2 regions of the Streptomyces sp. NPDC045431 genome follow, and region 1 is predicted to be linked to the other one. Evidence: riboswitches for the same ligand, from Rfam matches in the RefSeq annotation. Region 1 holds a riboswitch; the other holds the start of a gene.
What was found. Region 1 has a riboswitch for thiamine pyrophosphate ahead of thiC (phosphomethylpyrimidine synthase ThiC). Riboswitches for the same ligand answer to the same signal wherever they lie in the genome.

Region 1 (7,802 bases):
AGGCATTCCGACTGGACGAGCTGGAGGCGGAACGCGCCGCCAACGACGGCGCGTATCTGCAGTTCCTGCGCGAGCGGAACATGTCGGTCGGCCTGTACGCGCTCGACGCCGGCGAACTCGACCCGCAGAAGCCGCACAACGAGGACGAGGTGTACGTCATCGTCAGCGGCCGGGCGTCGATCACGGTGGGGCTGGAGACGACACAGGTGGGGCGGGGCAGCGTGGTGTACGTCCCGGCCGGCGTGGCGCACAAGTTCCACCACATCACCGAGGACCTGCGGGTCCTGGTGGTGTTCTCTCCCCCCGAGAGCTGACTCCCTAGGGGAAGGATCAGGGAAGAGCGAGGGGTGCGGAGTCCCCGCCGGCCGCCCGCGCGCGCCTAGCATCGAAGACGTCAAGGTCCACAGATCCGGCGGCGCAGAGAGACGAGGCAGGGACGATGGCGGTGAAGGAGCTTCTGGCGGGGCTGCCGTGGTGGGTGAAGTGGGTTGCCATACCCCTCATCGCGGTGCTGGTCTTCGGTGGTCTGATCACGAGCGCGGTCATGATGCTGGTCGGGCTGCTGTTCAAGGTGCTGGTCTTCGTCGCGCTCGTCGGCGGACTGATCTACGTCGTACGGAAGTTCACGTCGTCCTCGTCGTCCTCGTCGTCCCGCGACGACTGGTGACGGCGGCGGTCTGCCCTTCGCCCCTTCACGTTTCCGGCCACCAGAACGGGCGTTAGCCCGGGCGGGGGAACGGTCCCCGCGAAACCTCACCCCCGCAGAAGGCTGCCACTAGAGTGGCAGCCTTCCTTCCTCGGCGACGCGGCGCGGCTGTGCAGAATCGTCGCAGCAAGATCGAGTCGCCCGCAGTACCTGAAAACTCACTCCTTGTGATCCTCCAGTCCCTCCCGGACGATGACGATTAAACCAAGAGGGCGTTGTTCACCACTGCTTCATCCACTGCGGGGTACATGATGCGCGAGTCCGTTCAGGCCGAGGTCCTGATGAGTTTCATCGTTTCCGAGGAGCTCTGCTTCAGGATTCCGGTCGAGCTCGGCTACGAGACAAAGGATCCCTTCGCGGTCCGGATGACCTTCCACCTGCCCGGAGACGCGCCGGTGACCTGGACGTTCGGCCGGGAACTGCTGCTGGACGGGATCAACGCGCCGAGCGGCGAGGGCGATGTGCACATCGCGCCGACCGGGCCGGAGGACCTGTCGGACGTCAGCATCCGCCTGCAGGTCGGCGCCGACCGGGCGCTGTTCCGGGCGAGCGCGCCGCCGTTGGTGGCGTTCCTGGACCGCACCGACAAGCTGGTGCCGCTGGGCCAGGAGCTCACGCTCGGTGATTTCGAGCAGGACTTGGAGGATGCGCTCGGCCGGATCCTCGCCGAGGAGAACGCCGGCTGACCCTCCGGACCGGCCACCTCCCCGAACCCGTCACCTCTTGCGCCGCCGGCCCCGGCCGCCCCGTCCCGCCGTCGCCGTCGCGGCGGCGGGACCGGGCACTCCGGTGGCGCCCGGGCGGTCGGCGGAGACGACGAGTGCGGCCAGCGCGGTGGTGACCGGTACCGAGGCGACCAGCCCGATCGAGCCGACCAGCGTCCGTACGATCTCCTGGGCCACGATCTCGCTGTTGGCGACCGTCCCCACGCTGCTCTCCGCGATGGAGAAGAGCAGCAGCAGCGGGAGGGCCGCGCCCGCGTAGGCCAGCACCAGCGTGTTGACCACCGAGGCGATGTGGTCGCGGCCGATGCGGATGCCGGCCCGGTACAGCGCCCGTGGGCCCATCTTCGGGTCGGCCTGGTGCAGTTCCCACACGGCCGACGTCTGGGTCACCGTCACATCGTCCAGCACGCCGAGCGAGCCGATGATCACGCCGGCCAGCAGCAGACCGGACATGTCGATGTTCGGGTAGAGCCCGTGGATCAGGCCGGTGTAGTCGTCGGTGTTGCCGGTGAGCGACGCCCAGCCGATGAACGCGGAGCCGAGCAGGCCGATCAGCAGCAGCGAGATGAGCGTGCCCAGCACCGCCACCGATGTGCGGGCGGTCAGGCCATGGCACAGGTAGAGCGCCATCAGCATGATCGCGCTCGACCCCACCACCGCCACGACCAGCGGGTTGGACCCCTGCAGGATCGCCGGGAGGATGAAGAGCGTCAGGACGAGGAAGCTCAGGGCGAGGGCGGTCAGCGCCATCAGGCCGCGCATCCGGCCGACGGCCACCACCGCCAGCGCGAAGACACCGGCGAGGAGCGCCACCGGGATCCTGCGGTCCACGTCCGTGACGGAGTACTGCAGATCGCGGGGTGCGTCGGGCGCGAACGCCACCACGACGCCCTGGCCTTCGTCGAGTTGGCGGGGCGAGTCCGGCTGGACCACCTCCACGAACCTGCGGCCCTTGTCCTTGCCCGTGGTGACCTCGACCGTCGCCTTCGCGCACTTGCCCTGCTGCGCGTTGACCGCCTCGCGCCCCTGGGGCGTCGTCGTGTCGCCGGTCGGCGGAACCTGGGCGGCGTTCACGTCCTTGCAGTCCACCCGCTCGACGCGGACGACCGTGCCCTGCTCGGTCTGCCGGTCGAAGCCCACGCCGGTGCGCTCGTGCGCCGGGGCGCCGCCCGGCCACAGGATGGCCAGTCCGACGACGACCGCCGTGGCGAAGGGAATCAGTACGGCCGCGATGACCTTGCGCAGATGCCGGGAGACCGGCGCGGCGGGGCCGTGGCTGTGCGCATGGCCGTGCGCATGACCGAGTGTGTGCCGGTCCGGCTCGGGAGTCTCGTGCGAGGAAGTCACGGACCGATCATCGCAAGAACGTGGGGCCCCCTCTGTTCAGCGCGGCCGCAAGGACGCTAGCGTGGTGACACCTTTGCACACGCGGGAGCTCGGAGCACCGGGCTGAGAGGGCGCTGATCTCCGTACGAGACGTACGGGAACCGCTGCGTCGACCGCCGAACCTGTTACCGGGTAATGCCGGCGTAGGGAGTAGGTCACGATGACCGTTCAGGACGCACGCACGCCTGCCTCGAACCAGAACGACGAGGCCGGGAAGTCCATCGGATGGCACAAGGGGTACCTCGAGGGCTCGCGCCCCGACCTCCGTGTGCCGGTCCGCAAGGTGCACCTCACCAACGGCAAGGACGTGACGCTGTACGACACGTCAGGGCCGTACACCGATCCGAATGTCGAGACCGACGTACGCCGCGGCCTGCCGCCGCTGCGGGAGAACTGGATCATCGGACGCGGCGACACCGAGGAATACGCCGGCCGCCCGGTCCGCCCCGAGGACGACGGGATCAAGCACACCTCGCCGCGCGGCGGGCTGCGCAACCTCGACGCCGTCTTCCCGGGCCGTCCGCGCCAGCCCCGCCGGGGCCGGGACGGACAGGCGGTGACGCAGCTGGCGTACGCCCGCCGCGGCGAGATCACGCCGGAGATGGAGTACGTCGCGCTGCGCGAGAACGTCTCCCCGGAGGTCGTCCGCGAGGAGATCGCGGCGGGCCGCGCGGTGCTGCCGGCGAACGTCAACCACCCGGAGATCGAGCCGATGATCATCGGCAAGCGGTTCCTGGTGAAGGTCAACGCCAACATCGGCAACTCCGCGGTCACCTCGTCCATCGAGGAGGAGGTGGAGAAGATGACCTGGGCCACCCGCTGGGGCGCCGACACGGTCATGGACCTTTCCACCGGCCGGAACATCCACACCACCCGCGAGTGGGTGCTGCGCAACTCGCCCGTGCCGATCGGCACCGTGCCGCTCTACCAGGCGCTGGAGAAGGTCGACGGCAGGGCCGAGGAGCTCACCTGGGAGATCTACAAGGACACGGTCATCGAGCAGGCCGAGCAGGGCGTCGACTACATGACGGTCCACGCCGGTGTGCTCCTGCGCTACGTGCCGCTGACGGCGCGCCGCAAGACCGGCATCGTCTCCCGCGGCGGCTCCATCATGGCCGCGTGGTGCCTGGCGCACCACAAGGAGTCGTTCCTGTACGAGAACTTCGAGGAGCTCTGCGAGATCCTCGCCGCGTACGACGTGACGTTCTCGCTCGGTGACGGTCTGCGGCCCGGCTCGATCGCGGACGCCAACGACGAGGCGCAGTTCGCGGAGCTGCGTACGCTCGGCGAGCTGAACCAGATCGCCAAGCGGCACAACGTGCAGACGATGATCGAGGGCCCGGGTCACGTCCCGATGCACAAGATCAAGGAGAACATCGACCTCCAGCAGGAGATCTGCGAGGAGGCGCCGTTCTACACGCTCGGCCCGCTCACCACGGATGTGGCCCCGGCCTACGACCACATCACCTCCGGTATCGGCGCGGCGATGATCGCCTGGTGGGGCACCGCGATGCTCTGCTACGTCACGCCGAAGGAGCACCTCGGCCTGCCGAACCGGGACGACGTGAAGACCGGTGTCATCACGTACAAGATCGCTGCGCACGCGGCGGACCTGGCCAAGGGGCACCCGGGCGCGCAGGAGTGGGACGACGCGCTGTCGGACGCGCGGTTCGAGTTCCGGTGGGAGGACCAGTTCAACCTGGCTCTCGACCCGGACACCGCGCGGGAGTTCCACGACGAGACGCTGCCCGCGGAGCCGGCGAAGACGGCGCACTTCTGCTCCATGTGCGGTCCGAAGTTCTGCTCGATGAAGATCTCGCAGGACATCCGGCGGGAGCACGGCGGCGATCTCAAGCAGGACGAGATCGAGGCCGGGATGGCGGAGAAGTCCGCGGAGTTCGCCGCTGCCGGAAACCGGGTCTACCTGCCGCTGGCGGACTGACCCGGCGGCCATCCGCTCTCGCGGTGCCGAACGGATGTTTCACGTGAAACACGCGCCCCGAAGCACCGGTCATTCCGACCGGTGCTCGGGGCCGCCGAAGTCCCGGCTCCCGAACTCCGGACCGGCGAAGTCGGGGCTGGTGAAGTCCGGGCTGGTGAAGGCCGGCCGCGACGCCGAACCGCCCTCGCTCGGGCTGGAGAAGTCCGGGCCGCTGTAACCGACCTTCGGCATCCGCCCGAGCGGGCGCGGCGGGGTGCTCGAGTCCGGATCGGCGCCCGGGTCGGCCAGGGCGTCGCGCAGGAACGGGACGATGCCCCGCTCCAGCAGCGCATGCCGCCAGGCCTCGCGTGCCCGCGCTATCTCATCCGGCAGTTCACCGCCGGGCTCCTGGGCGGGCACCTGCGTCGAGCTGTTGCGCAGGGCGGCGATGAGCAGGCCGATGGCGGCGGCCAGGATGCTCAGAGCCGTCACGCCGGCGAAGAACCACCCGGCGGTGAGCAGCGGCTTCGCGAAGGACGGCGCCGGATCGAGGGCCATGAGCAGATAGCCGACGAGCAGGAAGATGAGCGCGGCGGTGCCGGCGAGCACCGGCGCGAGCACGGTGACGACGACGCCGAGACCGGCGCCCGGGCCGCTCACCGTCCCGTCGTCGGAGCCGGACAGCACGGAGTCGAGGGCGGACAGGCGCGTGGGCTTGCGCGACTCCTCGCGCACCTTCACGAAGTGGTCGTACTCGGCGGCGGCGGCCCCGGTGATGAGCGCCGTCGCGTTCAGGGCCATGGTGCGCAGCTGTTCGGCGTTGAGCCGCTGCCCGATCGCGGCGAGTTCCGGACGTTCCTGCGCGTTGCGCAGTGCCTCGTCGAGGAGGCGCTCGTACTCGGAGCGGTCCTCGGTCAGCAGGTGCGGAGCGCTGTTCATGTGCATCCCCCGATGCTCCGTAGGGCCGGTTTGCCCGCGTAGAACGGGCAGGTGGGCGGAAACGGAGGAGAGCCTGCTACGGATAGCCCGATGGTAGAGCGGTTATGGCAGGAGGTGACAGGGGAATTCCGGAAATCGCCTGACCGGCTCGCGACGAGGCAGGGCTCAGTTGTACAAGGGGAGTTGCACGACCAGCAGCTTTCCGGCCATGGTCACACCGCCGTCCATGGCGATCGCGAGCCCGTCCGCGTACACGTGCGGCCCTTCGACGGACGGGCCGCCGCCGTCCTCGCCGTCCTCGGAGCCCACTTCGCCGAGCAGGTACGGGATCGGGCTGTGGCCGTGCACGATGCGTTGTCCACCGTAGGCCGCCAGCAACTCGCCTACGGCCAGGTGGCCGCCCTCGTCACGGAAGGCGAAGCGCTTGGTGAGTTTGCGGAACAGGTCCCAGCACTCGTCCGCGTCGTTGCGGGTGAGGATCTCGTGGACGGTGTCGTTGACGTCCTCGATGGTGGAGCCGTACTCCAGGTAGGCGGTGGTGTCGGAGTGCAGCAGCAGATGGCCGTCCTCCTCGACGATCGCGTCCAGCCGGGACATCCACTGCAGGTGGACGTCCTGGAGCCGGTCCATGTCGCTCTTCTGTCCGCCGTTGAGGAGCCAGGCGGCCTGGAAGGTGGCGGTGCCCGCGCCGGAGTTGACCGGGGTGTCACCGAACCGCTTGGCGCCGATCAGCAGCAGCTCGTGGTTGCCCATCAGGGCCTTGCAGTAGCCGCCGGCCGCCGCGGCCTCGGCGGAGAGCCGCATGACGAGGTCGATGACGCCGATCCCGTCGGGGCCCCGGTCGGTGAAGTCGCCGAGGAACCAGAGGCGGGCGTTGCCCGCGGCCCAGTGACCGTCGGCGTCGATGAGGCCCTGCTCGCGCAGGGCGGCGACCAGCTCCTCGAGGTACCCGTGGACGTCCCCGACCACGTAGAGCGGGCCGGGGCCCGGTACGGGGGCGGGCTCGGTGAGGGGTGCCGGAGCCGGCGGCGGGGCGGTGGCGACCTGCACGGTGTCGCCTCTGTTGATCACCGGGAGGTCGCGCTCGGTGGGCGTGTACCCCTCGGGGAACTCCCCCTCCGGGAACGCGTTGCCGGGGTGCCCGGCGTGACCCTGCACCGGAACCTGCGCGTACGGCGGTACGCGGAAGTCACGCAACGTCGCCGTCCGCACCACGGGTCCTTGACCGGCCCCCTGAGTCATCGACCCCTCCACCACCGTCGCGACGCCCTACACCTGGCAGACCGGCCTGGTCGGGGCGGCCCGCGGTGTCGTCCGCCCATCATAGGAATGAGGCCCCAGCTGTGTGACGCACCAGGGGTGGTGAATCCGGGTCCACCCCTGGGCTACTGGTTGTTTCGCCCCAATTGGGAAGATCTGCCCCTGGTCATGGCGCGGGGCGGGTCCGCTTTCACTCCTGGGAGGGCGATCGGGGAGGGCTGACGGTCGTACGGGTGGAGCGCCGCTGGGACGACGTCCGCACGATCAGCTCGGTCGGTATGACCTGCTCGACCGGCCGGTCCGAGTCGATGCCCTCGATGGCGTCGATGAGGAGCTGGACGACCGCGGTGCCGATCCGGCGCGGCTTGAGGGAGAGCGTGGTGATGGGCGGCTGGGTGGCGGCGTACACGGTGGACTCGCTGCAGCACACCAGGAGCAGGTCGTCGGGGACGCGCAGCCCGTAGCGCCGCGCTGCCGCGAGCAGGTCGGTGCCGTTGGGGTCGAAAAGGCCGTAGACGGCGTCCGGGCGGTCCGGGCGGGCCAGCAGCCGGTCGGCCGCGACGGCGCCGGCGCACGGGTCGTGGGCCGGGTACGCCTCGTAGACCGGGTCCTGTCCGACCCGCTCGCACCAGTTGAGGTACGCGGTGGTGGAGAGGCGGGTGTAGGTGTCGGTGCTGGTGCCGGTGAGCAGACCGATCCGGCGGGCGCCGGCGGCGGCGAGGTGGTCGAGCAGGTCGAGGACGGCGGCTTCGTGGTCGTTGTCGACCCAGGCGGTCACCGGGAGGGTGTCGGCCGGGCGGCCGTCGGAGACGACGGGCAGGCCCTGGCGGACGAGCTCGGTGACGACCGGGTCGTGATCGGAGGG
Region 2 (7,802 bases), on a different contig from region 1:
AGCCGCATATAGGCACGGTATGGACCGGCTGGACTCGCTGCTGCCGACGGCGCCGGTGGTGTGGTTGCTGCTGGTGCTGTTCGTGGGCGCCGGCTGACGGGAACAGGCCGAACCGCCGTCCGGTTACCCTGGAAGGGCTCGTCGCATCGGAGCGGCGGGCCCTTTCGGCCCCGTGGCCCCTTCGGGACGGGGACCATCCGGTGAGGTCACCCGGCTCACGTACCGCGGCCTCGTCTTTACTGAGGAGTACCAGGTCATGCCACGCCCCGCCCCGGGAGAGCTCACCTTCGTCGCCCCCCGCGGGGCCGTGAAGCCGCCACGGCACCTCGCCGACCTCACGCCCGCCGAGCGCAAGGAAGCCGTGGCCGCGATCGGCGAGAAGCCGTTCCGCGCCAAGCAGCTCTCCCAGCACTACTTCGCGCGGTACGCGCACGACCCCGCCGAGTGGACCGACATCCCGGCCGCCTCGCGCGAGAAGCTCGCCGCCGAGCTGCTGCCCGACCTCATGTCCGTCGTACGGCACATCTCGTGCGACGACGACACCACCCGCAAGACCCTGTGGCGGCTGCACGACGGCACGCTCGTCGAGTCGGTCCTCATGCGCTACCCGGACCGGGTGACCATGTGCATCTCGTCGCAGGCGGGCTGCGGCATGAACTGCCCCTTCTGCGCCACCGGCCAGGCCGGCCTCGACCGGAACCTGTCGACCGCCGAGATCGTGCACCAGATCGTCGACGGCATGCGGGCGCTCAGGGACGGCGAGGTGCCGGGCGGCCCCGCCCGCCTCTCCAACATCGTCTTCATGGGCATGGGCGAGCCGCTCGCCAACTACAAGCGGGTCGTGGGCGCCATCCGGCGGCTGACCGACCCCGAGCCCGACGGCCTCGGCCTGTCGCAGCGCGGCATCACCGTCTCCACCGTCGGCCTCGTGCCCGCGATGCTGCGCTTCGCCGACGAGGGCTTCAAGTGCCGCCTCGCCGTCTCGCTGCACGCTCCCGACGACGAGCTGCGCGACACCCTCGTGCCCGTCAACACCCGCTGGAAGGTCCGCGAGGTGCTGGACGCCGCCTGGGAGTACGCCGAGAAGTCCGGTCGCCGCGTCTCGATCGAGTACGCCCTCATCCGCGACATCAACGACCAGGCCTGGCGCGGCGACCTGCTGGGCCGCCTCCTCAAGGGCAAGCGCGTCCACGTCAACCTCATCCCGCTGAACCCGACCCCCGGCTCGAAGTGGACCGCCTCGCGCCCCGAGGACGAGAAGGCGTTCGTCGAGGCGATCGCCGCCCACGGCGTACCGGTCACCGTCCGGGACACCCGCGGGCAGGAGATCGACGGCGCCTGTGGACAGCTCGCGGCCGCGGAACGCTGACCTTGTAGTCTGAGCTCGAACACATCTGCATATTCCGACAGGGGAGCGCCACAGCGCTGAGAGTGCGGCAACCGTCCAGGCCGCAGACCCTCTGAACCTCGCCCAGGTCATTCTGGGTAGGAAGTTCGGTCGTTACTCGAGCTGTTGCGCCCTGCCCGCCGCACGACCGCGGCGGGCGGGGCCGCGTCTCTTCCTGGACACCCCCAGGAGGAATCTCAGTGAGCACCACCAAGAAGATCACGGTCGGCGCCCTCGCCGCCGCGCTGGGCGTCACGACGCTCACCGCCTGCGGCGACGGCGGCTCGGACAAGGCGTCCGACGGCGGCGGTACGAAGTCGAAGACCGTGACGCTCGTCAGCCACGACTCCTTCAACGCCTCCAAGGAGGTCCTGAAGGAGTTCACCAAGGAGACCGGCTACACCGTCAAGGTGCTGAAGAGCGGCGACGCGGGCGAGGCCGTCAACAAGGCGATCCTCACCAAGGGCGCCCCGCAGGGCGACGTCTTCTTCGGCGTCGACAACACCCTGCTGTCGCGCGCCCTCGACAACGGCCTCTTCGAGCCGTACGAGGCCAAGGGCCTCGACCGGGTCCCCGCAGACGTACAGCTCGACAAGGACAAGCACCGCGTCACGCCCGTCGACACCGGCGACATCTGCGTCAACTACGACAAGAAGTACTTCGCGGACAAGAAGCTCGCGGCGCCGCAGACCTTCGACGACCTCGCCAAGCCGCAGTACAAGGACCTCCTCGTGGTCGAGAACCCGGAGCGCTCCTCGCCCGGCCTCGGCTTCCTGCTCGGCACGGCCGCGCAGTACGGCGACGAGGGCTGGCAGGACTACTGGAAGAAGCTGAAGGCCAACGGCGTCAAGGTCGTCGACAGCTGGGAGCTCGCCTACAACCAGGAGTTCTCCGGCTCGGCCGGCGGCAAGCAGGCCAAGGGCGACCGGCCGCTCGTCGTGTCGTACGCCTCCAGCCCGCCGGTCGAGGTGCTGTACGCCACGCCGCAGCCGGCCGAGGCGCCGACCGGGGTGTCCACCGGCACCTGCTTCCGCCAGATCGAGTTCGCCGGCCTGCTGACGGGTGCGAAGAACCCGGAGGGCGGCAAGGCCCTGATCGACTTCCTGATCGGGAAGAAGTTCCAGGACGACATGCCGCTCCAGATGTTCGTGCACCCGGTCGCGAAGGACGCGACGCTGCCGGAGCTGTTCACCAAGCACGGCGTGACGGTCGACAAGCCGCACACCCTGGCCCCCGCCAAGATCGCCGAGAACCGTGACCAGTGGATCAAGTCGTGGTCCTCGCTCGTCCTGAAGTAAGGCGTACGGGCCTGCGGGCGGGGCTCATGGTCCTGCCCGTGGCCTTCTTCGCCCTCTTCTTCGCCTACCCCGTCGCCGCGATCGTCGGCCGGGGCCTGCGGACGGGGGAGGGGGCCTGGGAGGTCGGGCGGCTGGGCGAGGTGCTCGGCCGCCCCGACGTCCTCGACGTGCTCTGGTTCACCACCTGGCAGGCGCTCGCCTCCACCGCGCTGACCCTGCTGGTCGCACTGCCGGGCGCGTACGTCTTCGCCCGCTTCGACTTCCCCGGCAAGCAGGTGCTGCGGGCGGTGGTGACCGTGCCGTTCGTGCTGCCGACCGTCGTCGTCGGCACCGCCTTCCTCGCGCTCGTCGGGCGGGGCGGGCTCCTCGACGAGCTGTGGGGCGTACGGCTGGACACCACCGTGTGGGCGATCCTGCTGGCGCACGTCTTCTTCAACTACGCCGTCGTCGTCCGCACGGTCGGCGGCCTGTGGGCGCAGCTCGACCCGCGCCAGGAGGAGGCCGCGCGGGTGCTCGGCGCCTCCCGGTTCGGGGCGTGGCGGCGGGTGACGCTGCCCGCGCTCGCGCCCGCCGTGGCCGCCGCGGCGCTGATGGTCTTCCTCTTCACGTACACCTCCTTCGGCGTCGTACAGATCCTCGGTGGGCCCGCGTACGCCACGCTGGAGGCGGAGATCTACCGGCAGACCGCCCAGCTGCTCGACCTGGAGACGGCCGCCGTGCTCACCCTGGTGCAGTTCGCCGCCGTGGGCGCCGTCCTCGCCGTGCACGCCTGGACCGTCCGCAGGCGCGAGACCGCGCTGAAGCTGGTGGACGCCGGACAGACCGCGCGGCGGCCGCGCGGGGCCGGGCAGTGGGCGCTGCTCGCCGCCGTCCTCGTGACGGTCGCGCTGCTGCTCGTGCTGCCGCTCGCGGTGCTCGTGCAGCGCTCCTTCGCCGGGGGGCTCGGCTACTACCGGGCCCTCCAGGACGCCGACGCGGGCGGCGGGACCTTCCTCGTGCCGCCCGTCGAGGCGATCGGGAACTCGCTCCAGTACGCCCTCGCCGCCACCGCGATCGCGCTGGCCGTCGGGGGGCTCGCGGCCGCGGCGCTCACCCGGCGGGCCGGGCGGCTGGTGCGCGGCTTCGACGCGCTGCTGATGCTGCCGCTCGGCGTGTCCGCCGTCACCGTCGGCTTCGGCTTCCTCATCACGCTGGACGAGCCGCCGCTCGACCTGCGCTCGTCGTGGATCCTGGTGCCGCTGGCCCAGGCCCTGGTCGGCGTGCCCTTCGTCGTACGGACCATGCTGCCGGTGCTGCGGGCCGTGGACGAGCGGCTGCGCGAGGCGGCGGCGGTGCTCGGGGCGTCGCCGTGGCGCGTGTGGCGCGAGGTGGACCTGCCGCTGGTGCGGCGGGCGCTGCTGGTGGCGGCGGGGTTCGCGTTCGCCGTGTCGCTGGGGGAGTTCGGGGCGACCGTCTTCATCGCGCGGCCCGACAACCCGACGCTGCCGGTGGCCGTCGCCCGGCTCCTCGGCCGGCCCGGAGAGCTCAACTACGGACAGGCCATGGCCCTGTCGACGATCCTCATGGTGGTGTGCGCGGTGGCGCTGCTGCTGCTCGAACGTATCCGTGTCAACCGCTCCGGGGAGTTCTGACCATGCTGCGCCTAGAGGGCGTGACCGTACGCTTCGGGGCCCGCGCCGCCCTCGACGCGGTGGACCTCGCGGTCGCCGACCACGAGATCGTGTGCGTGCTCGGCCCGAGCGGCAGCGGCAAGTCGACCTTGCTGAGGGTCGTCGCGGGTCTCCAGCCCGTGGACGGCGGCCGGGTGCTGCTGGACGGCGCGGACCAGGCCGGGGTGCCGGTGCACCGGCGCGGCGTCGGGCTGATGTTCCAGGACCACCAGCTCTTCCCCCAGCGGGACGTCGCCGGGAACGTCGCCTTCGGGCTGCGCATGCGCGGCGCCCCGAAGCGGGAGCAGGCCGCCCGCGTGACCGAGCTGCTGGAGCTGGTGGGTCTGCCGGGCGCCGAGCGCCGGGCGGTGGCCGCGCTCTCCGGCGGCGAGCAGCAGCGCGTGGCCCTCGCCCGCGCCCTGGCGCCCAGCCCGCGGGTGCTCATGCTCGACGAGCCGCTGGGGCAGCTGGACCGGGGGCTGCGGGAGCGGCTCGTGGTGGAGCTGCGGCACCTGTTCGGGCGGCTCGGGACGACGGTGCTCGCCGTCACGCACGACCAGGGCGAGGCGTTCGCGCTCGCCGACCGGGTCGTGGTGATGCGCGACGGGCGCGTGGAACAGAGCGGCACGCCGCTGGAGGTGTGGCGCCGCCCGGCCTCCGAGTTCGTCGCCCGCTTCCTGGGCTTCGACAACGTGGTGGCGGCGACGGTCGCCGGCGAGGCGGCCGACACCGCGTGGGGCAAGGTCCCCGTGCCCGCCGGCGTCCCGCAGGGCGCCGCCCGCCTGCTCGTCCGCCCCGCCGGGGTCCGGCTCGGCGACCCGGCGGACGGCCTGCGCTGCGAGGTCGACGCCCGCACCTTCCGCGGCCACCACGTCGCCGTACGGCTCCGCCCGGAGACCGGCCCGCCGCTGGAGGCGGAGTGCGCCCTGCGCGACGCGCCGGAGGAGGGCGCGGTGGTCGGGGTGACGTTCGCGGCGGACGAGGTCGTAGTCCTGGACTGAGGCGGCGGCGCGTCGTTGACGGTCCGTCACCTCGCTGTCATGGTGAGCACGGTCCGCACGGCACCCGAACCGTGGTGGGAGGGCTCCATGGACGCGTACGACATGCCGGCGATGGGGGTCGAGGAGGAGCTCCTCCTCGTCGACGCCGCGACCCTGGCCGCCGCGCCCGGCGCCCCGGCCGTACTGAAGCACTGCGCGAGCGCCCCCGGCGCGGCCGGCCGGTTCTCCGCCGAGATCACCACGCTGCAGGTGGAGACCAAGAGCGCCCCGCACCGCCACGCCCGCGCCCTGGGCGGGGAACTGCTCGCCCTGCGGCGCACGGTCGCACGCGCCGCCGAGCGCGAAGGGCTCCGGGTCGTCGCGTCCGGGCTGCCCGTCCTCGGTGACGTCGTCCCGCCGCCCCTCACCGAAGGGGAGCGCTTCGCCGAGGGCATGGCGACCTACCGGGCCCTCCACGACGAGATGTCCATGTGCGCCTTCCAGGTGCACGTCGACATCCCCGACCTGCCCCGCGCCCTGGACGTCGGCAACCGGCTGCGCCCCTGGCTGCCGGTGCTGCTCGCGATGGCGGCCAACTCCCCGTACTTCGCGGGCCGTGACACCGGTTACGCCACCTGGCGCGCGCTCGCCTGGGGGCGCTGGCCGGTGGCGGGCCCGCCGCCGTACTTCCACTCGCCCGCGCATTACGAGGACGTCCTCGGCGCGCTGGCCGAGTCGGGCGCGCTGGTCGATCGCGGGACCGTCTTCTGGGACGTACGCCCCTCGGCGCGGCTGCCCACCCTGGAGGTGCGCGTCGCCGACATGACCGGCACCGCGGCCGAGTCGGCGTTCCTCGCGGTGCTGGTGCGCGCCCTGGTCACGGTGGCGCTGCGGGAGGCCGAGCGCGGGGAGCCCGCGCCCGCGCCGTCGGCGGAGGTGCTGCGCGCCGCCTACTGGCGGGCGGCCCGGGACGGGCTGGACGGCATGGGGCTCGACGTGGCCACCGGCAGGGCCGTCCCCGCGCCGCTGCTCGCCGAGCGGATGGTCGCGTACGCCCGCCCGGCGCTGGTGCGCCACGGGGACGCCGACCTGGTGGAGACGGGGCTGCGGTGGCTCCTGCGCCACGGCTGCGGGGCCGCGCGGCAGCGCGCCGCGGCCGCCGCGGCGGGTTCGCTCGCCGGTGCCGTGCGGTGGCTGGCCGCGCAGACGGGGGCGGAGGGATTCCCCGATCCGGGCCGCCGTTGACGGGCCCTACGCACAGGACGGTCCCGCGCGCGGGACGGACGGCGTAGGCGTGGCGCAGTGGCCGGTGACCGCCCTGCGCGGCGGCCGCCGCCGGGTGATGATGGCGGCACCATGCGATCCGGAGCGCGGCGGAGGGGGCAGGCGCCGATGGTGACAGCGGACGGGAAAGACGGGACGGGCGAGCACCACCGCTACGTGGTGCTCGGTGCGGGGCCGGCGGGGCTACAGCTCGGGTGCTTCCTGACGGCGGCCGGCGCCGATCACGTCGTACTGGAACGGGAGGACGCGCCCGGCGGCTTCTTCCGGCGCTACCCCCGCCACCGGCGGCTGATCTCCCTCAACAAGGTGCACACCATCGAGGAGGACCCGGAGATCCGGCTCCGCTGGGACTGGAACTCGCTGCTGTCGCCCACCGCGCGGCCGCTGTTCCCCGACTACAGCGGCGACTGGTTCCCGCACGCCGACACCATGACCGCGTACCTGGAGGACTTCCAGCGTGCCCACGTCCCGCACGTACGCTTCGGGGCCGACGTCACGGAGATCCGCCGCGACGGCGGCGGCTTCCGCCTGACCACCGCCGACGGACGCCTCTTCACCTGCGACTGCCTGATCGTCGCCACCGGGTGGGGCGGCCCGTACGTCCCCGCCGTCAAGGGGATCGAGTACGCGCAGGGCTACGAGTCCGCGCCCCTCGACCCCGAGGCGTACCGGGGCAAGCGCGTCCTGATCATCGGCAAGGGCAACTCCGCCTTCGAGACCGCGACCCCGCTCCTCGACCACGCGGCCCTCGTCCACCTCGCCTCCCCGCACCCGACGCGCCTGGCCTGGCACAGCAAGCACCCCGGCGACGTACGCGGACAGTACGGCGCGCTGCTCGACAGCTACTGGTTCAAGACCCTGCACGGGGTCCTGGAGTGCGAGATCGACGAGATACGCCCGGCCGGCGACGCCTACCGGGTCGACATCACCTACACCCTCGCCGAGGGGGAGCGGGAGTCGCTGGAGTACGACACCGTCATCCGGTGCACCGGCTTCCGGATGGACGACACGCCCTTCGGCGAGGACTGCCGCCCGGAGCTCGTGGCGTCGGGGCGCTTTCCCGCGACCGGGCCGGACTGGCAGTCGGCCAACGTCGACGGGCTCTACTTCGCCGGCACCCTCGCCCAGGCCCGCGACACCAAGCACGCCGCCTCGCCCTTCATCGACGGCTTCCGCTACAACCTGCGCACCCTGGCACGCCTCC

Region 2: it holds a riboswitch for thiamine pyrophosphate, as region 1 does, so the genes downstream of both, AB0A69_RS28585 (thiamine ABC transporter substrate-binding protein) here and thiC (phosphomethylpyrimidine synthase ThiC) in region 1, are expected to answer to the same signal.

What each region holds. Positions count from the first base shown of each region.
Region 1 is NZ_JBEZAQ010000010.1:120,274-128,075, reverse strand. Features, by position in the region: gene AB0A69_RS21465 (cupin domain-containing protein) at 1-314, shown strand, start outside; gene AB0A69_RS21460 (DUF5326 family protein) at 440-667, shown strand; gene AB0A69_RS21455 (SsgA family sporulation/cell division regulator) at 958-1,392, shown strand; gene AB0A69_RS21450 (YibE/F family protein) at 1,423-2,778, opposite strand; TPP riboswitch at 2,850-2,984, shown strand; gene thiC (phosphomethylpyrimidine synthase ThiC) at 2,978-4,759, shown strand; gene AB0A69_RS21440 (hypothetical protein) at 4,829-5,683, opposite strand; gene AB0A69_RS21435 (metallophosphoesterase) at 5,843-6,919, opposite strand; gene AB0A69_RS21430 (LacI family DNA-binding transcriptional regulator) at 7,128-7,802, opposite strand, start outside.
Region 2 is NZ_JBEZAQ010000019.1:42,325-50,126, reverse strand. Features, by position in the region: gene rlmN (23S rRNA (adenine(2503)-C(2))-methyltransferase RlmN) at 257-1,369, shown strand; TPP riboswitch at 1,399-1,510, shown strand; gene AB0A69_RS28585 (thiamine ABC transporter substrate-binding protein) at 1,588-2,685, shown strand; gene AB0A69_RS28580 (iron ABC transporter permease) at 2,697-4,316, shown strand; gene AB0A69_RS28575 (ABC transporter ATP-binding protein) at 4,319-5,335, shown strand; gene AB0A69_RS28570 (glutamate--cysteine ligase) at 5,375-6,559, shown strand; gene AB0A69_RS28565 (NAD(P)-binding domain-containing protein) at 6,707-7,802, shown strand, end outside.